DNA from 3 places in the Arthrobacter sp. sptzw32 genome. Region 1 is predicted to be linked to each of the others. Evidence: riboswitches for the same ligand, from Rfam matches in the RefSeq annotation. Region 1 holds a riboswitch; each other region holds the start of a gene.
The links. Region 1 has a riboswitch for cyclic di-AMP ahead of AC5RVN_RS16640 (C40 family peptidase). Riboswitches for the same ligand answer to the same signal wherever they lie in the genome.
Positions count from the first base shown of each region.

Region 2: it holds a riboswitch for cyclic di-AMP, as region 1 does, so the genes downstream of both, AC5RVN_RS03950 (LysM peptidoglycan-binding domain-containing protein) here and AC5RVN_RS16640 (C40 family peptidase) in region 1, are expected to answer to the same signal.
Region 3: it holds a riboswitch for cyclic di-AMP, as region 1 does, so the genes downstream of both, AC5RVN_RS11090 (aggregation-promoting factor C-terminal-like domain-containing protein) here and AC5RVN_RS16640 (C40 family peptidase) in region 1, are expected to answer to the same signal.

Region 1 covers NZ_JBNHEZ010000010.1:47,897-53,882, forward strand. The annotation lists gene serC (phosphoserine transaminase) at 1-1,071, opposite strand, end outside; gene AC5RVN_RS16630 (iron-dependent transcriptional repressor DtxR) at 1,350-2,045, shown strand; cyclic di-AMP (ydaO/yuaA leader) riboswitch at 2,190-2,401, shown strand; gene AC5RVN_RS16635 (M23 family metallopeptidase) at 2,411-3,232, shown strand; cyclic di-AMP (ydaO/yuaA leader) riboswitch at 3,361-3,541, shown strand; gene AC5RVN_RS16640 (C40 family peptidase) at 3,612-4,322, shown strand; gene AC5RVN_RS16645 (NlpC/P60 family protein) at 4,487-5,287, shown strand; gene AC5RVN_RS16650 (HNH endonuclease) at 5,545-5,986, shown strand, end outside.
Region 2 covers NZ_JBNHEZ010000002.1:89,528-95,513, forward strand. The annotation lists gene AC5RVN_RS03940 (APC family permease) at 1-69, shown strand, start outside; gene AC5RVN_RS03945 (protein adenylyltransferase SelO) at 66-1,541, shown strand; gene AC5RVN_RS03950 (LysM peptidoglycan-binding domain-containing protein) at 1,643-2,494, opposite strand; cyclic di-AMP (ydaO/yuaA leader) riboswitch at 2,498-2,669, opposite strand; gene AC5RVN_RS03955 (TraR/DksA family transcriptional regulator) at 3,052-3,408, shown strand; gene AC5RVN_RS03960 (DNA alkylation repair protein) at 3,405-3,974, shown strand; gene AC5RVN_RS03965 (DUF1810 domain-containing protein) at 3,958-4,401, shown strand; gene AC5RVN_RS03970 (glucose 1-dehydrogenase) at 4,483-5,376, opposite strand; gene AC5RVN_RS03975 (metallophosphoesterase family protein) at 5,495-5,986, opposite strand, start outside.
Region 3 covers NZ_JBNHEZ010000005.1:64,310-70,295, forward strand. The annotation lists gene AC5RVN_RS11075 (hypothetical protein) at 1-434, shown strand, start outside; gene AC5RVN_RS11080 (SixA phosphatase family protein) at 441-968, opposite strand; gene AC5RVN_RS11085 (winged helix-turn-helix domain-containing protein) at 1,019-1,885, opposite strand; cyclic di-AMP (ydaO/yuaA leader) riboswitch at 2,682-2,842, shown strand; gene AC5RVN_RS11090 (aggregation-promoting factor C-terminal-like domain-containing protein) at 2,848-3,576, shown strand; gene AC5RVN_RS11095 (DUF1905 domain-containing protein) at 3,656-3,802, shown strand; gene AC5RVN_RS11100 (YdeI/OmpD-associated family protein) at 3,802-4,098, shown strand; gene AC5RVN_RS11105 (glyoxalase superfamily protein) at 4,159-4,533, opposite strand; gene upp (uracil phosphoribosyltransferase) at 4,579-5,214, opposite strand; gene AC5RVN_RS11115 (phosphatase PAP2 family protein) at 5,255-5,986, opposite strand, start outside.

The sequences.
Region 1 (5,986 bases):
CGGCTCGATCGCCACGAACGTCGCGATGCGCAGTTGGTTTCGGCCGAGCTTGCGGTACGGCTCCGTGTCCACAATTCCATTGGCCCTCAGGACCTTGGCAACCACGGTGGCGTCAACAGACTCATCGAAGTCAATGGTTGCGATGACGTTGGAACGCTCATCCGGGTTGGTGACGAAAGGGGTGGCGAATTCCGACGCCTCGGCCCAGCTGTAGATGCGTCCGGCAGAATCAGCTGTGCGGGCAGAAGCGAAATCCAAACCACCGTTGGAGTTCAACCACTGCACCTGCGCGTCCAGCGTTACCAGGGTGGACAGCGACGGGGTGTTGTAGGTCTGGTTCAGGCGCGAGTTGTCGATGGCGGTTTGCAAATCCAGGAAATCGGGAATCCAGCGGCCGCTGGACCTGATCCGCGCCGCCCGTTCCAGTGCGGCGGGGGAGAACAGGCCAAGCCAGAGCCCGCCGTCGGAGGCAAAGTTTTTCTGCGGAGCGAAATAGTAGACATCACTCTGTGCAACGTCCACATCCAGTCCACCCGCTGCGGACGTTGCGTCCACAAGCACCAGTGAGCCCTCGTCCACCCCATCGACACGCTGCACGGGGGCTGCGACGCCGGTGCTGGTCTCGTTCTGGGGCCAGGCGTAGACGTCTACACCGGCTTCGGCCTGGGCGGAGGGGCGGGTGCCGGGCTCGGACTTGATGATGGAAGAGGCCTCGAGGAAAGGCGCCTTGTTGGTAGCCGCTGCGAATTTCGATCCGAACTCGCCGAAGGACAAGTGCTGGGCTTTCTTTTCCACAAGGCCGAAGCTGGCAATGTCCCAGAACGCTGTGGAGCCGCCGACGCCGAGTACAACTTCGTACCCTTGCGGGGCCTGGAAGAACTGGCTGAGGCCCTCGCGGACGGAGCCAACGAGGTTCTTGACCGGGGCCTGCCGGTGGGACGTACCCAGGATGTTTTTCGCGGCCGCGGACAGGGCATCAATCTGCTCCGGTCTGACCTTGGACGGCCCTGCGCCGAACCGTCCGTCCCGGGGCAGGAGGTCGGCGGGAATAGTGATGCTGGGTTCGCTCACAGGTGCTCCAATTTCGGCGTGGACACGGCTTTGGTCCGGACGGGTGCTGGTGGCCGGCAGCCGGTGACAGCTGCAACCAGGGCCTCCCTCATTCTGCCCTGTGGGACTGTTGGGGCGGGAACCGGAGCCGTCATAGTCCAGTCAATGAGACGGTCACACAGCCCGCCGCAACTAATCGGACAAAGTCAAAATAGGCTAAGCTTTTCCACGGACTACGTCGCAGTTGAAGGCGATACGGTGGGACAACGCAAGGTACTGCGCTCGAGGAGCTGAGCTGGATGACGGATCTGATTGATACTACGGAGATGTACCTTCGGACCATTCTGGAGCTCGAGGAAGAGAACATCGTTGCCCTGCGTGCGCGTATCGCCGAACGGCTTCGCCACTCCGGACCCACCGTTTCCCAGACCATTGGACGGATGGAGCGGGACGGCCTCGTGGTGGTTTCCGGCGACCGCCACCTGGAGCTCACTGAGACCGGCCGTAAGCGCGCCACCGAAGTCATGCGCAAGCACCGCCTGGCTGAGCGGCTCCTCGCCGACGTGATCGGACTGGACTGGGCCTACGTCCATGACGAGGCCTGCCGCTGGGAGCACGTGATGAGCGAGCGGGTGGAACGGCGCATCTACGAGATGCTCGACCACCCCACCAAGTCTCCGTACGGAAACCCCATCCCCGGGCTGGCCGCGCTGGGCGGCATGCCTTCCCTTGGTTTTGGCGACGGGGCTGTCAGCCTTCTGGAGGCGATGAAGTCCTACGGCTCTGCCTCTGTTGTCACCATCAGCCGGCTTGCTGAACCCATCCAGGTGGAGCCTGAGCTGCTCTCGCAGCTTGACGAGGGCGGCATCCGGCCTGGCGCTGCTGTGTCCCTGGAACGGGTGGGTGATTACATCTCCGTCCGGGTCCCGGGCATCGAAGGGGCGCTCGAGCTGCCGCCGGAGGTAGCGGCCCACGTGTTCGTGGCCCTCGCCTGAGAATCCCCGTCGGGTGCCCTACCCCATGTGAAGTGGCTTACGCAAAGATAACGGAATTGTTACTTTGCCCCTTTTGCCTCTATAGTTGAACTGAAGTTGATATTAAAGCGTTACCTGATCCGGAGCCGAGCTCTGCCAGCGGATCAGGAGCACGAGTCGTAACTGGCAGAGGCGGGGGAACCACAAGCGGCAGCCGGGGGACTGCCTTGGGGTTAAGTCCGTCAGCAGCAAGCCTCTTCCAGTGAAGGATTCCTCCGGGATATCTCTGTGCCGAAGCTTGCTTACGGCGGACCGGGTCTTTGCACTCTCTGACCCGAATCCGACAGCTAACTTCGCAGGCTTTCCAGAGAGGACCCTTCTTGACCATGCACAATTCCAGGGGACGCCGCCGCGCGCCGGTCCCTGCTTCGACACCGCGCGTTGTCGAAGTCATCACCTCGGAACGCCCCCGCGATCCGCACCGTGATGCTCGCCGGCGTCGGGGTCCCTTCCGTCAGGTCACCGAATTCGCTGCAGCCAGCGGCATCGGCCAAAAGGCCGGCGTGGCACTTGCCGCCACCGGACTGGTACTCACCGTGACCGTACCGGCCACCAGTCCCGTCATGGCCACCGATACCTTGGGATCCTCTGCCGTTGCCGCGTCAGCTGTTGCCCCGCAGCCCCAGATCACCGCAGAAGCCGGGGCCGCGATTGACTTCAGCCGTTCCGCTGTAGTCACCCAGGCGGACCCGGACGGAAAGCTGAAGCAGCTGCTCAGCGCCCAGTCTGCCGGCGCCGTAACCCGCGCTGCTTCCACGGGAAGCCTCGGTGCCCCACTCGCTGCCTTGACCACTGCTTCGCCGTTCGGCTACCGCGTCAGCCCGATCACGGGAGGCTCCGGCGACTTCCACCGCGGGCAGGACTATGTGGCCCAGTGCGGCACATCCGTCCTGGCTGCGGCCACGGGAACTGTTACCTTCGCCGGCTGGCACGAGTACGGTGGCGGCAACCGCGTTGTAGTGGACCACGGCAACGGCCTGGAAACCACGTACAACCACCTCTCCTCCTTCAGCGTGAAGGAGGGGCAGACAGTTTCCCGCGGAGACGTTGTAGCCCTCAGCGGGACCACAGGTGCCTCCACCGGCTGCCACCTGCACTTTGAGGTCCAGGTCAACGGTGAGGTCGTCGACCCCACCAGCTGGCTCTAGTCAAGTGACCGCTTGCTATCAAATCATCTTGACCTGCCGTGACCTGAATGTGACATTCACGCAAAACTGCTGTACCGTCTAACTCGCGTCAACTTTTCCGAAGTTGACGCTCTTGTGCGGATTGCCTAACTCTGCCACCGCTCAAGGTCCGTTCGCATTTCATCGTCTGGCAGGGGCGGGGGAACCAATTGTGGCCTTTAGTTTCGAAGGCCTTGGGGTTAAGTCGCAAAAGCTTCCCAGGAAGCCGCGCGGCCGGGTGACTCCCATCCGAATCCGACAGCTCACCTCGCAGGCATTGGGAGAGGCTACCTTCGTGTCTTCACGCCATAATTCGGCGCGCCACCGCGCGCAACCGGTTCGTACCAACGCCCTGGACTCCATGTCCAAGGCTGTTAGTGCCAATGCCGGGACAGTAGGTCGCCAGGCTGCAGTCATCGCTGCTGCATCCGGCCTCATCCTGACCATGGGCCTGCCAGCCAATGCAGCAGATACCACTGCTGGTATCTCCGCTTCCACCGAGTCCGGATCCGCGCAGCCCGCCCTTGCCGTCACCGCGGCACCCACGGCTACCGTTTCCTTCGAACGGCCGGTTGTGACCACCATCGCCGCTCCTGTTGTGGAGCCTGTGACAGTCCAGTCAACCTCCGATGACGAGGACGCCCCCGCCGCATCGACTGCAGCGACCGCGTCAACTGCCCCCACTGCGGCGACTGCCACCACAGCAGCAGCAAAGAAGATCGCCGAGCCCGTCGCATCCGCGGCCAGCTCGGGCATCGCGGCCATCGCTTACACCGGCATCGGCAGCCCGTACGTCTGGGGCGGCACCACCCCCAATGGCTGGGACTGCTCCGGCTTCACCCAGTGGGTCTACGCCCAGGCCGGCATCAGCATCCCCCGCGTGAACGCATGGACTGCAATGAAGCCCACGTCCACGCCGCAGCCCGGTGACCTTGTTATGCAGAACGGCGGAGCGCACGTTGGCATCTACGTCGGCAACGGCATGATGATCAGCGCCCTGAACCCCTCCCAGGGAACGCTGCTGCACTCGGTAGCCGCTACCGGCTCCTCCGCGTTCTTCACCATGAACTAGTTCTTCGACCTTACGGTCCAAGAGCTTTTTCTTTGCCCAAACACGCTTTTCGCTAAATCACACATCCCCGTTCAGGGCGTGCCGGCGTACCCCCAAGATGCCGGCACGTCCAGTCCCCTTTGGCTGCCTACATGCGGTTCGAAGGAAAACGAAAGAGAGAACTGATGACTACTCGTGCAACCGCACGGCACCGCGCCGAGGTCACCAAAACCAACTCGCTCGCCATCATTGCCAAAGCTGTCGGCGACAACGCCGGCGGCGTAGGACGCCAGGCGGCTGTTATCGCAGCGGCTTCCGGCCTTGTCCTGACCAGCGGCCTGGCAGCCAACGCTGCTGACGCCAACGTCCAGCGTGATTCCGCTCCGGCTTCCACCCTGGAAGTTGAATCAACCGTTGAGGCTCCGATTTCGGCTGCTTCCACCATCGCCATCTCCTTCGAGAAGCCGGCTGTAACCACCACCCCGGCCCCCGTAGTGGAAGCCCCCGAGCCCGAAGTCGAGGCAGAAGCTGAGGTTCAGAAAGCCGCTCCGGCTCCTGCTCCCGCCACACGGACTGCCGCTGTCGCCAAGGTGACCGCCACGGCGCCGGCAGCAGCCGCTCCGGCAGCAGCCGCGCCCGCCGTTTCTGCACCGGCAAGCGGCAAGGGTGCGGCGATCCTGTCCGCCGCCTACGCACAGCTCGGCGTTATGCAGGACTGCACCATGCTGGTTACCAACTCCCTGGCTGCCGTGGGCATCAACTTCCACGACTGGCCGGCAGGCTACCTTTCCCTGGGCCGTACGGTCAGCGCTGCAGAGGCTCAGCCGGGCGACCTCATCTACTACGCCAACGGTGGTTCCGGCATGGCGCACATCGCCGTTTACGCCGGCAACGGCCAGGCCGTCCACGGTGGCTACAACGGCAACCAGACTGTTGTCTTCAGCGCCAACGTAGGCTCCGGCCCGGTGTTCATCCGCGTCAACTGACACTTTCCGCCACGTTTTGCATAGCTGACGAAATCCAGACAGGACCCCTGCCCTTCCGGCGGGGGTTCTGTCAGTTAACCCGGAGGGTTTGCGGGTCCCGCGCCTATTTTGGTTCGGACACGGCTGCCTCCGGCTTCAGCGATTAGCTGATAGTGCACTTCTTTGTTTACTCTTGTGGTGTCGATCCATAGCCCGGACATGCCGAGGGCAGCCGGCCCTCGTGCCCCTGACGGGTGCGGCCGTGAAGAGGTACGTGCATGCGCACTCTCGTTCTGAATGCTGGATATGAACCGCTGGCGGTTATTACTTTCCGCCGGGCGCTGGTGCTTGTGCTCACGGGCAAGGCGAGCGTTGTGGCTGAGGGGGACGATCCCGTCGTGGGTCCCCAGGAGATTCTGGGCCGCCCGTCCGTGATCCTCCTGAACCGCTACATACGCCCCAGATACAACCAGTCCACGGCCGTTAGCCGACGCGGAGTGCTCCGGCGTGACGGGCACAAGTGTGCTTACTGCGGTAAAGCTGCGCACACCATCGACCACGTTCAACCAAAGTCCCGCGGAGGTGCGGAGTCCTGGGAAAACCTGGTGGCTGCCTGCTTGAAATGCAACAACGTCAAGGGCGACCACACCCCGGCGGAAATGGGCTGGAAGCTGAGGTTCGTTCCGGAGCCTCCGCATGGGACCATCTGGCAGATCAAGG
Region 2 (5,986 bases), on a different contig from region 1:
GTTGTGCTCTGGTTTGTCACATGGCTGATAAACCGGAGAACGAACCACGAGGAAAGGCTTAACACATGACAGCTGCTGCAGAAACAACTGTCGCTTTGGACGGACGCTTTGCCCGGGAACTGCCCGAGCTGGCGGTTCCCTGGCAGGCAGAGGAAGCACCTGATCCAAAGCTGCTGGTTCTCAATGATGCGCTGGCAGGGGATCTGGGACTCGATCCGGAATACCTTCGGTCCGCGGAGGGCGTACGCCTCCTCCTCGGAAACCACGTTCCGGAAGGATCGACGCCGGTGGCCCAGGCCTACGCCGGCCACCAGTTCGGCGGCTACTCGCCCCTGCTCGGCGACGGCCGCGCACTCCTGCTAGGTGAGCTGACGGGCCCGGACGGCCGGCTGCGGGACATCCACCTGAAAGGGTCGGGCCGCACTCCCTTCGCCCGTGCCGGGGACGGGCGGGCCGTCGTCGGACCCATGCTGCGCGAGTACCTCATCAGTGAGGCGATGCACGCACTCGGCATCCCCTCAACGCGCTCCCTTGCCGTCGTGGCCACTGGCCGGCCGGTGCGCAGGGAGACCATGCTTCCAGGGGCGGTACTGACACGGGTGGCCAGCAGCCATCTGCGCGTGGGGAGCTTCCAGTACGCACGGGCCACCGAAAACATGGACCTCCTGCGCCGCCTGGCGGACCATGCGATCAGCCGGCACCACCCCCAGGCCGCAAACGCCGAAAACCCGTACCTGGCGCTCTTCGAAGCAGTGGTGTCCACCCAGGCGGAACTGGTGGCCCAGTGGATGCTGGTGGGATTCGTCCACGGCGTGATGAACACGGACAACATGACCATCTCCGGGGAAACCATCGATTATGGGCCCTGCGCTTTCATGGACGCCTTCAACCCGGCCGCGGTGTACAGCTCCATCGATGTGGGCGGGCGCTACGCCTACGCCAACCAGCCGGTTATCGCGGAATGGAATCTGGCCCGCCTGGCCGAGGCCATGCTGCCACTCTTCCATGAAGACCAGGAACAGGCCGTTGCCCCAGCGGTGGAAGCACTTGGCAAGTTCCGCCGGCAATACAGTGACGCCTGGTTCGCCGGCATGAAAACCAAACTCGGCCTGGCGGAAGCCCCGGCCGGAAGCGCGGAGGCCGAAGAGGCCTCGGAGCTGGTGGACGGGCTGGTGGCCCTGCTGAAGGACGGACCGATCGACTACACGTCCTTTTTCCGCAACCTCTCGCACGCGGCCAGGGGCAACGACCGCCCCGCCCGCGGAATGGTTCTTGACCTGGCGGCCTTCGATGCCTGGGCCGGGCGGTGGCGCGCCTTGCAACCGGACGGGGACCTGATGGACACGGTCAATCCCGCCTACATCCCGCGCAACCATTTGGTGGAGGAAGCGCTCGCCGCAGCAACGGGGGGAGACCTTGATCCCTTTACCCGGCTCCTGGACGTGGTCAGTGCCCCGTTCAGTGAGAGGCCCGGGCTGGAACGCTATGCCGAAGGAGCGCCGGAGGACTTCGGCAGCTACCAGACCTTCTGCGGGACCTGAAAATCCCCACCTGGTGCCGGAACCAGGGGAGACCCGATGAAACAAAACAGGGGCGGCAGCCAGGATTAATCCCGTCTGCCGCCCCTGTTCGGGTGGTGTGACTACGCTACGCGGACGAAGGAAGCGCCGCCGAGCCAGCTGATGGAGTGGACCTCGGTCTTGAAGCCGTCCACGCCGCCGCTGACAACCTGGCCGTTGCCGGCGAAGACGCCAACGTGGCCTGCGGTGATAACCAGGTCACCGGGAGCCGGGGTGGCAACGGTGGTGCCGTACTGGTAGAACTGGCCGGGAGCGAGGTCGCCAACGCTCTTGCCAACTGCGCGGAGTGCCTTCTCCACCATGGCGGTGCAGTCCTGCTGGACGCCCAGCTGGCCGTAGGCGTTGGCCAGAATGGCTGCGCCGGTGCCCGTGCCGGTGGCTGCGGGAGCTGCCGGGGCAGGTGCAGCCGGAGCAGGTACGGCAGCCGTGGAGGCGTAGGACAGGTTCATGCCGGTGTTGGCAGGAGCGGCAGCCTTGGCGGGAGCCGGGGCGGCGGCCGGAGCAACTGCAGCGGAGCCGGCACCGGGGATCTGGATCTGGTCGCCGGGGTAGATGATGGCGGTGATCGCCAGGCCGTTGGCAGCCAGGACGTCGTTCAGGGCTACGCCGTGGGCTGCCGCGATGGCACCGAGGGTATCGCCGGAAACAACAGTGTGGACGTTGGCTGCGGCTGCTGCCGGGGCGGCCACTGCAGCAGCCGGTGCTGCGTAAGCCTGGGTGTTAGTGGTCTCGGTGGTGTCCGGACCGGTTACGCCTGCGTGGGCCGGGGCGCCGACACCGAAGGCAATGCCGGATGCTGCTGCAACGGCGAGCGCCGGGCGGCCAAGGGACTTGACTGACACAGCCAAACCCTGGAGCGCGATTGAGCGGGCCGGAGTCGCGCGGTGACGGGCGGTGATGGAATTTTTTGACACGGTTGATCGCCTCTCCCATGCCTGCGGGGTGAGCTGTCGGGTTCGGGTTGGAGATACCCGGCCGGGAGCACATCCGGAAAAAGCGGAGGTGCTATCGACTTAACCCCAAGGCCTCATATGAGGCCGCGGAAACTTGGTTCCCCCGTCCCTGCCAGCTGAAGAGCGTTGGTTCCCGGGTCAGTGGCAGGGCTCGGCATACTGAGGGGAATGTCCCGTCTGGGAGGGACACCTGAAGACCCTAACCCGTGCGGGGCCCCATTGTCACGTTTGGGTAACATACGAGGTGCTTCTACCGCATTCCGCAAACGACTGGAGGGTTGCAGCACCCCAGCCTGACCTTGCGAGATAGGCGCGCCGGAGATGTGGCTCGTGTTCTTTGTCACAGACCTATAACCTCGGCGTGAAACAGGCCGCCCTGGGATTCCGCGGCAGGAGGATATCGGGCTGGAAGGAAGGCTCCGGAATTCGGCCAGGCAACCGGGGCCCAGCGTGGCAGGCACGGCCTGGAACTGCTCCGGTGACGGGGAACAGGCACTGACCCCGCGTAGGCTTTTGCCATGCCTGACTACGAAAGGTTCCGGATCCTGCTGGAGGAGGAGCGGGAGCGCAAAATTGCTCTCCTCCCGGCCCTCCGCGAGGACATCGCCTCGGCAAACTCGGCCCGGCAGGACTCGAATGTGGATGACGAGCATGACCCCGAAGGCGCCACCATCGCCTTCGAGCTGTCCCAGGCTTCGGCCCTGCTGCAGCAGAGCAGTGCCGGGCTCCACCAGGTAGACGCAGCCCTGGCCAGGATCGCCGCCGGCACCTACGGCACCTGCGCCGTCTGCGGTGAAGCCATTGCCGAGGGCAGGCTGGAGGCAAGGCCGTGGACGCCGTTCTGCATCCGGCACGCCGCGGCAGGCCGCCGATGACCAGCGGCAGGGAGCAGGTGGCGGCTGCCGCCGCATTTATTGACCGCACCCTGCAGAATGAGGGCTCCTGGTACCGGGCGGACGACGTCGAGGCCCGGCTCGGCGGTCGGTTGGCCTCCTACGGTTCTTCAGTGGGCGCTGTCCGGGGAACGGTCCGCGACGCCCTGCGCAAGTTCAAGGATTTTGATCACGACGGCGTTATGCAGCTCGCGTCCGCGCTGTGGGGCCAGCCACGGCCCGGCTCAAGGGCCGTATATGAACGCCGCCTCGCCGCCGTCGTCCTGCTGCAGTCCAAAGTGTCACTCCTGCGCCACACGGACCTGACCCGGGTTGAGGGCTTCCTGCGGACTGCCGCGACCCAAGAACTGGCCGGCCCCCTGCTGGCCGATGTTGTGGCGCCGTTTTTGGCACGGCTTGACGGACACGGGCGGCAACGTGCCAATGTCGTCCTCGCCCGCTGGCGGACGGACCCGGACAGCCAGTTGCGCCGCGCAGCGGACTATCTTGAACACCATTCAGAACCCGAAGCCCCACCACAAGGAGACACCCATGAACGGACCCTTTGACCTTGAACGATTCGTCCACGCCCAGGACAGCGGCGGAACGTACGACCAGGCACTGGCGGAACTGCAGATGGGCAGTAAGTCCGGCCACTGGATGTGGTTCATCTTTCCCCAGCTCGCCGGCCTGGGACAGAGCGACATGTCCCGCCGGTACGCCATCAGCTCCCTCGCTGAAGCCCGGGAGTACCTGGACCATGAGGTGCTGGGCCCGCGGCTGCTCGACTGCGCCCTGGCCCTTACCAACCATGCAGGCCGCACCGCAGAGGACATCCTGGGCGGCATCGATGCCCGGAAGCTGCACTCGTCCATGACGCTGTTCCTGCGCGCGGCACCCGGCGAAACCGTCTTCAAGACCGTCCTGGCCAAGTTTTTTGACGGACAGCCGGACGCCGCGACTGATGAGCTGCTGGCGGGCCAGGACGCGACCTAGAATTTCGAACAAAAGAGCCGACGGCGGTGCCTGCGCTTCCTGCGCAGGGCATCGCCGTCGAACATACCCGGCAGCGCCGGGCTACGGCGAGGGGCTGCCGCCGTTGACGTTCAGCGTTTCCCCGACGACGTAGCTTGACTCCGGCGAGGCCAGGAAGACATACGCCGGGGCGAGCTCGGCCGGCTGGCCTGCACGGCCCAGGGGAGTGGACTGTCCGAACTCCGGCAGTTCCTCCTTGGGCTGGCCGCTGCTGACCTGCAGCGGAGTCCAGATGGGCCCGGGGGCTACGGCATTGACGCGGATGCCCTTGGGCGCGAGCTGCTGGGCCAGTCCCTTGGTGAAGTTGTTGATGCTGGCCTTGGTGGTGGCATAGTCCAACAGCGTGGGTGATGGGTTGTAAGCCTGGATGGAGGTGGTGTTGATGATGGTGGAGCCCGGCGGCATGTGTGGGAGGGCAGCCTTGGTCAGCCAGAACATGGCGTACACGTTCGTCTTCAGGGTGTGGTCGAACTGCTCGTCCGTGATGTCGGTCAGCTCCTCCTGGGCCACCTGCTTCCCGGCGTTGTTCACCAGGATGTCCACTCCGCCCAGCACGGCCACGGCGGTGTCCACCACTTCACGGCAAAGCACCGGGTCCTTCAGGTCGCCGGGCACCTTGACGGCCTTGCGGCCGGCGGCTTCGATGAATCCTGCGATGCGGGCGGCGTCCTCTTCCTCCTCCGGGAGGTAGGACAGGACGACGTCGGCCCCTTCCCGGGCGAAGGCGATGGCTGTGGCTGCACCGATACCGGAGTCCGCGCCAGTCACGATTGCCTTCCTGCCTTCGAGCCGGCCGGTACCGCGGTAGGTTTTCTCACCGAGGTCCGCTTTGGGTTCCAGCTCTGCGTCCAGGCCGGGTTCGGGCTGGTCCTGCTTCGGCGGGGAAATTGTCTCGTAGGCGGTGACCGGATTGCGGAAGGTGTACTGGTCTGTCATGGTGGTCCTCCTGTTGGATCGGAGTGGAACACGAGAAAGCTAAGCATGCTTACCGTTCCAGCCTAGGCAATCAGCCCGTCCCTGCCAACCCGCTCCGTGTTCCTGGCCCAGCCCCCGTTCAGTCCCGCTGAACCTCGACGAGCCTGACCTCCGTGATGCCGCCGGAGTCCACCGCCGCCGTCATGTAGGTGCAGGCAGGCTGGCGGCGCCGGTCTGTAGGTGAGCCGGGATTGAGCAGCCGCAGGCCTCCAGGGGCTGTGGTGTCCCACGGGATGTGGCTGTGCCCGAAGACCAGCACGTCAGCATCCGGGTAGAGCGCCCCGCACCGTGCCTCCCGGCCTTTCGCCGGGCCGGTCTCGTGCACCATGGCGAAGCGGACTCCGTAAAGCGTTGCGGTTGCCGTTTCGGGCAGCCTGGCGCGGAGGCCGGCGCCGTCGTTGTTGCCGTACACGCCGATCAGCCGCCGGCTTCGCCGCTCAAGCTCGTCCAGCAGGTCCACCGTCACCCAGTCGCCCGCGTGGAAAACCACGTCAGCATTCCCGACGGCGGCCCACACCTGCGCGGGGAGCGCCCTGGCGCGTTTGGGCACGTGGGTATCGGCGAGCAGGAG
Region 3 (5,986 bases), on a different contig from region 1:
AGCCGGTGTTCATCGCTTTCCTCGGCGTCCTGAGCCTCGCCTGTGTCGCCTGCATTGCGGAAGTGCTCCGCCGCCGCCGCATCTTTATGCTCGTCGTCGCTGGTTTCTCCACCAGCCTCGCCATAGCGGGATCGCTTGCCTTCCTGAGCACCTGGGAAGCGGCCTTCGCCGGCCAGACCTCACTGTTCGGCACCCCGCTGCCCACCTCAGACCCGGATAACTACTTCTTCCTGGCCGCGCTCTCGCTGCTGACAGCCCTGGTGGCACTGTTCGCGGGGGCCGTATGGCCGGGGCGGCGTGGCAGAGTGCAACACCTGGGCGCAGCCCGGGCCAGCGGCGCGCGAACCGCTTCCCGCGACAGCAACGCCGGCGGGCCGGCAGCACGGCAAACACGGCCTTTCCAGCCCCAGCGCCGTCCCGCGCCCCGGAAGTAGCCTGGATCAGTGTGACCGCGGCACCTTGAACCTGGTGATCCGTGCGTCCTGCCCGTCCAGCTCCGCCCAGGACTTTTCAGTTTCGAGGACGGTAAGCGCGTTGGTGGGATACCTCGTGGCGGCGTCCATGTAGGCGTCGTGGTCAGAATCACGGGAGGCGAGGTGCATCGCAAGATCCTGCACGCCGGGCAGGTGCGCGATCAGCATCAGCGTGGTCACGGTATCCGGAACATGGTTGACCACCGTCAGCATACGGAGGGCCGAGGCGGCGTAAAGCCCGTCTTCGAGTTTGGGCGTGGGCGCCTTGTCCCCCAGTTCCGAGCACACCCAGGTGCAGGTCTGGCGGGTCCGCAGGGCGCTGGAGCACAAGATGAAGTCGGGCACGATGTTGTGCTTAAGCAACCAACGCCCGGCAAGCGGCGCCTCCCGGTGGCCCCGCTCCTCCAGGGGACGGTCGTGATCCGACACCCCGCCGGGCCAGTCCGCCTTGGCGTGCCGCATGATCACAAGGCGTCGAAGATGGTGCTGGCTCATGGCCCAAGCCTAATGCCCGCCCCGGCAGGGGCGGCCAACGCTCTGAGGGGCTAGATCGAGTATTCCGGAGCGGCCCAGACGATAACCTCGGGGTGCTCGTAGAACCGGTAGCCCTGGCCGCGCACCGTGCGAACGGTGTTGGCGAGGCGGCCAAGCTTCGAGCGGAGGCGGCGGATGTGGACGTCGATGGTGCGCTCGTTAGGGACTTCTTCGGCGTTCCGCCACAGGCCTTCAAGCAGTTCGTCACGGCCCACGGTGCGGGTTCCGTTTTCCACGAGGTAGTTGAGGAGCTCAAACTCCTTGAACGTCAGGTTCAGGGATTCACCATCGAGGTGTACTTCGCGGCGGGCCAGGTCGATGAGGACGCCTGAGGGGCGCGGTTCCTGGGGCTGCTGGGGCCGGGGGGTTTCCGTGCGCTGCCGGGTGTTAACCGTGGGGTCACCGAACGTGGAGCGGACGACGTCGAGCGCTGACCCGGGGGTGCCGGCCGGGGCTACGGCAACAGCGGCGTAGCTTTCGGCTCCGGTTACCAGGGACTGGGCGTAGGCGCGGATTTCCTGGGCAAGCTTGGCGATGGAGGTGCCCGCGGCGGCCGCAGTTTCCTCATCAATTCCCATGTACAGAACAAATCCGCGGGCAACGTTCTCATTGGCTACCGGGCGGACCGGGGCGGGGCCGGCCACTACGGGAGTGGGAGCCGTCACCGGCGCGGAGTCAGCCGGCGGAACGGCGCGGAGCTGGCCATAGGAGTTGGGATTGAAGCCCTGGGGGCCATAGCCCGCGCCGGGAAAGCTGCTTCCCGAAGTTGCGGGAGCGAGCGACGTGCGCGGTCCGAAACCGGGGCGGAGGCCGGAAGGCTGGCCACCTTTGGCGGCGTTACGGACAGAAATGTGGACGTATCCGGATGCAACTGACATGGATTGCTTACCTCAATGTGAATGGCCGTCATCGCGGCTCGAATGCTGGGTTCCCCGCATGGACTGCGGGGAGGGACGCCCGACGCTGGGCTGGGGGCGTATGCCTACTAACTTCGAGGGGTGGGAAGATCAGGCGTACATTCGACAACAGCGCATGTCGGCAGCAGCGGATGTGCTGGGCCAATGTTCTGCGGCTGCAGGTGCTGTTGAGTTCTTGTTCACAATGGAAGTGTGCAGCGTAACAATGCTAACTTGCAAGTAACAATGGACCGCTTCGTCCGGATAGTGAGACAAAAGCGCTTAACGTGTCGCAGATCACGATTCTGGCTGATGGTCAGATTGCTGATCATTATCCCGTTTGACGCTCCTCCTGAAGGTGCCAGCGCAACTTAATTCGGCGAACAGCGCGCACAAGGTCGTTTCCTTCATGCGTCTTCAAATTGCCGGAATCGCCTTCCTTTCGTCGCTCACTGTCCAGTAGCTGCCACCAGTAGCCCCGGGAAACCGGCCGAAGCACGTTGCGAATTTGGGCGGCCTGGCCCGCTTTCACCTCAAGCGGCGGCAGCGCAGCCTGCCATTCCTGACTCCTCAACCGACACCGTGGCTCGGGGTAACAGGGGCATAACGCACGAAGTCAGCTCAATAGCGAAAACGCCATTTCTCCGGTTGCTGCTTCGACAAGGCGACGCGCCGTCGTCGTGATCTCTGTTACCAAGTTGTGACTTACGGTCTGGTTCCTGTACCGTCGATAGGGTGCGGTTCGGGCGTTCGGGCCGCATATCCGGATGACGCCAAGCTCTGCCACTTCCCGGATTCCTCTTGAACATAGGCAGAGGCGGGGGACCCACCGTCCCGGGCACTGATTGCCCTTGGGGTTAAGCCAGCACGTGAACTTTCCGTAAGGCCGGATGCCCTCATCCGAACCCGACAGCTAACTCCGCAGGTGTGAGAGGCGATTCATCATGTTCAAATTCCTGGCACAGCCACGCCCGAAAATTGAGTCTGCACCGCAGGCCGGGCCTAAAAATGGCAAAATCCCTTCGTTCGGCAAGCGCGCGGCAGTGATTGCCGCGTCATGCGCACTCCTTATTGGAGTAGGAGCTGCAGGACAAGCTACCGAAACCAGCATCCGCGCAGCTGCCACCGAAACACAGGCGGCCGAGGCGCAGTCCAACCTCAGCATCGAAAAGAGCGAGATCACGGCGAATCCCGCGCCGGAGTCCGCAGCCCCGGCCCTGCCGGAAATCAACGTTGTACCGCAGGCGGCCGAGCCTGCACCGGCACCCGAACCTGCACCGGCACCGGCTCCCGAGCCGGCACCGGCACCCGCTCCCGAGCCCGCACCGGCGGCCGCCCCCGAGCCTGCCCCCGTCGTCGCGGTCAATGATCCCGCCGGCGCCCAGGCCTATGCGGCCGGCCAGCTTGGCAACTACGGCTGGGCTCCTGACCAGATGCAGTGCCTGGTTACTCTGTGGACCAAGGAATCGGACTGGACCACCACAGCCACCAACCCGAGCAGCGGCGCCTACGGCATTGTCCAGTCCCTGCCGGCCGAAAAGATGGCCAGCGCAGGCGCGGACTACCTCACCAACTACCGCACACAGATCAACTGGGGCCTGAACTACATTCAGGAGCGCTACCAGTCCCCGTGCGGGGCGTTGAACTTCCACTTGTCCAACAACTGGTACTAAACGCCCGGGATATCGAAAACCTGTCAGCCGCGCGGCCCGCACCTTCTGAAGGTGCGGGCCGCGCGGCATACTGTCATTCATGAGATTTACCACCACGATCCAGGGCAGCGGAAACAAGACCGGCATCGAGGTTCCCGGTGATGTTGTTTCGGAGCTCGGGGCCGGCAAGCGGGCGCCTGTGGTGGTCACCATCAACGGCAAGAGCTACCGCAGCAGCATTGCCTGATGGGCGGGCAAATCCTGGTCTCACTGAGTGCGGCCAACAGGGAGTTTGTTGGCGTTGCCGCAGGAGACACTGTGGAGGTGGACCTGGAACTCGACACCCAGCCCCGGGTAGTGGAGATGCCCGAGGACCTTGCGTCCGCACTGGCTGCCGAGCCCGCCGCCCAGGAGTTTTATGCCACCCTGAACTACAGTGCCCAGCGCCGGTATGTTGATCCGTTGGGTGAAGCCAAGACCCCCGAAACCCGCAAGCGACGCATCGCCAAGGCAATGGCGGACCTCAAAGCCGGCAAGAAATAACGTCCGCCGCTTTTATGTCATCTGCCATCTCCTGCCCGCGTGCCGGCGCCCCCGTGAAGGTTAGGCGTCGCGGCCGGGGATGTACTGCACCGCCCACCTGTTGCCGTCCGGGTCGGCGAAGTATACAAAGTGGCCCCAGTCCTGCACGTCCACGTCGCTGACGTCCACTCCGTTGCCCTTCAGGTGTTGGTGGGCGGCATGAATGTCGTTCACCACGAGCTGGAGGTTGGAGCCGGTGCCCGGAGGGGCGTCCGTGAGCCCGTCACCAATGCAGATTGAGCACGCAGAGCCCGGCGGTGTCAGCTGGACAAAGCGGATGGAGTCCGTAGGCCGTTCGTCGAAGTCGGCATTGAACCCCACCTTGTTAACGTAGAAATCCTTCGCGCGGTCTACGTCTGATACAGGGACATACACAAGTTCCAGTTTCCAGTCCATCCGCACAGGCTAGCGGCGGGACAAGGATTGGAAAAGGCTTGAGGACTACCCTGCAATGCCGTAGAGGCGGTCCCCCGCGTCCCCGAGCCCGGGCACGATGTACGACTTCTCGTTGAGCTTTTCGTCGATGGAGGCAAGGACGATCGTCACGTTGGCGTCCGCGAGTTCCTCCTCGAGCTTGGCCAGGCCTTCCGGAGCGGCCAGGAGGCAGATGCATGTCACATCCGACGCTCCGCGCTTGAAGAGGAACTTGATGGCTTCGCGCAAGGTTCCGCCGGTGGCGAGCATCGGATCCAGGACGAAGATCTGCCGGTCAGTGAGGTCCTCCGGGAGTCGCTCGGCGTAGGTGATGATGTCCAGGGTTTCTTCGTCACGGGCCATGCCCAGGAAACCGACCTCTGCGGTGGGAACGAGTTTGGTCATGCCCTCGAGCATCCCCAGCCCGGCGCGCAGGATGGGGACCACCAACGGGGTGGGCTTGGTGAACGCGGTGCCCACGGTGGTACTGACGGGTGTTTCGATGGTGACGGGCTCGGTGCGGACCTCGCGCGTGGCCTCGTATGCAAGGAGTGTCACAAGCTCCTCCGTCAACTGCCGGAAGACAGGGGACGGCGTGTTCTTGTCCCGCAGGACGGTGAGCTTGTGGGCGACCAGCGGGTGGTCAACAACGAGAGTGCGCATGGGTCAAAACTATCACCCGGCTGCTGGTGCCCCTCGGCTCTCAGCCTCCCGCGCCCGTCCGCGAGGAGCCGTCGCTCCCCCGCAAGGAGCCGCCGTCGCTCCTGAGCAAGGTGCCGCCATCGTTTCCTTGCGGGGCGGTGCCGTTATTCCTCCCGGAGGTGCCCGCGTTGCTGGGGAGCGGGTCCTCGCTGTGCTCCTCGCGAAGAACCGGATGCTCGAAATCTGGGGCGGGGCCGGCATGCTCGCGCTTCCGCACGAGGTGGAACAGCCGATGGGCGAGGATCACCATGCAGACCCAGGCGAGCCCCAGGAACCATCCCGCCATGACGTCGGTCATCCAGTGGTGCCCCAGGAAAACCCTGCTCAGGCCCATGGCGATGATGAAGAGAACGCCGGCAGTGATGGCGGTGATCCGGGCCCAGAGGGCCTGGAACTGAAGGCACATGATGTACACCAAAACGCCAATAACCACAGTGGTATTCAATGTGTGGCCGCTGGGAAACGACGGGGACGATTCGAAGGGCGGCACCGCCTCGGAATGATCCGGCCGGGTCCTGCCGACAAGGCGCTTACCCATGGTGGTGGCCGTGGTGGAAACAAGGGCGGCACCGCCCACCAGGACGATGGGACGCCAGGTCCGGCTCAGGAAGGTCAACCAGGCCGTGAGAATGGTCGCGACGATCGGCATGCCAATGCCGCCGCCCACATTGGTGAAGGCTGTAGCGAAGGCGTTGGCGTCGGGGTTCCGCAGGGATTGGGAATACTCCAGCGC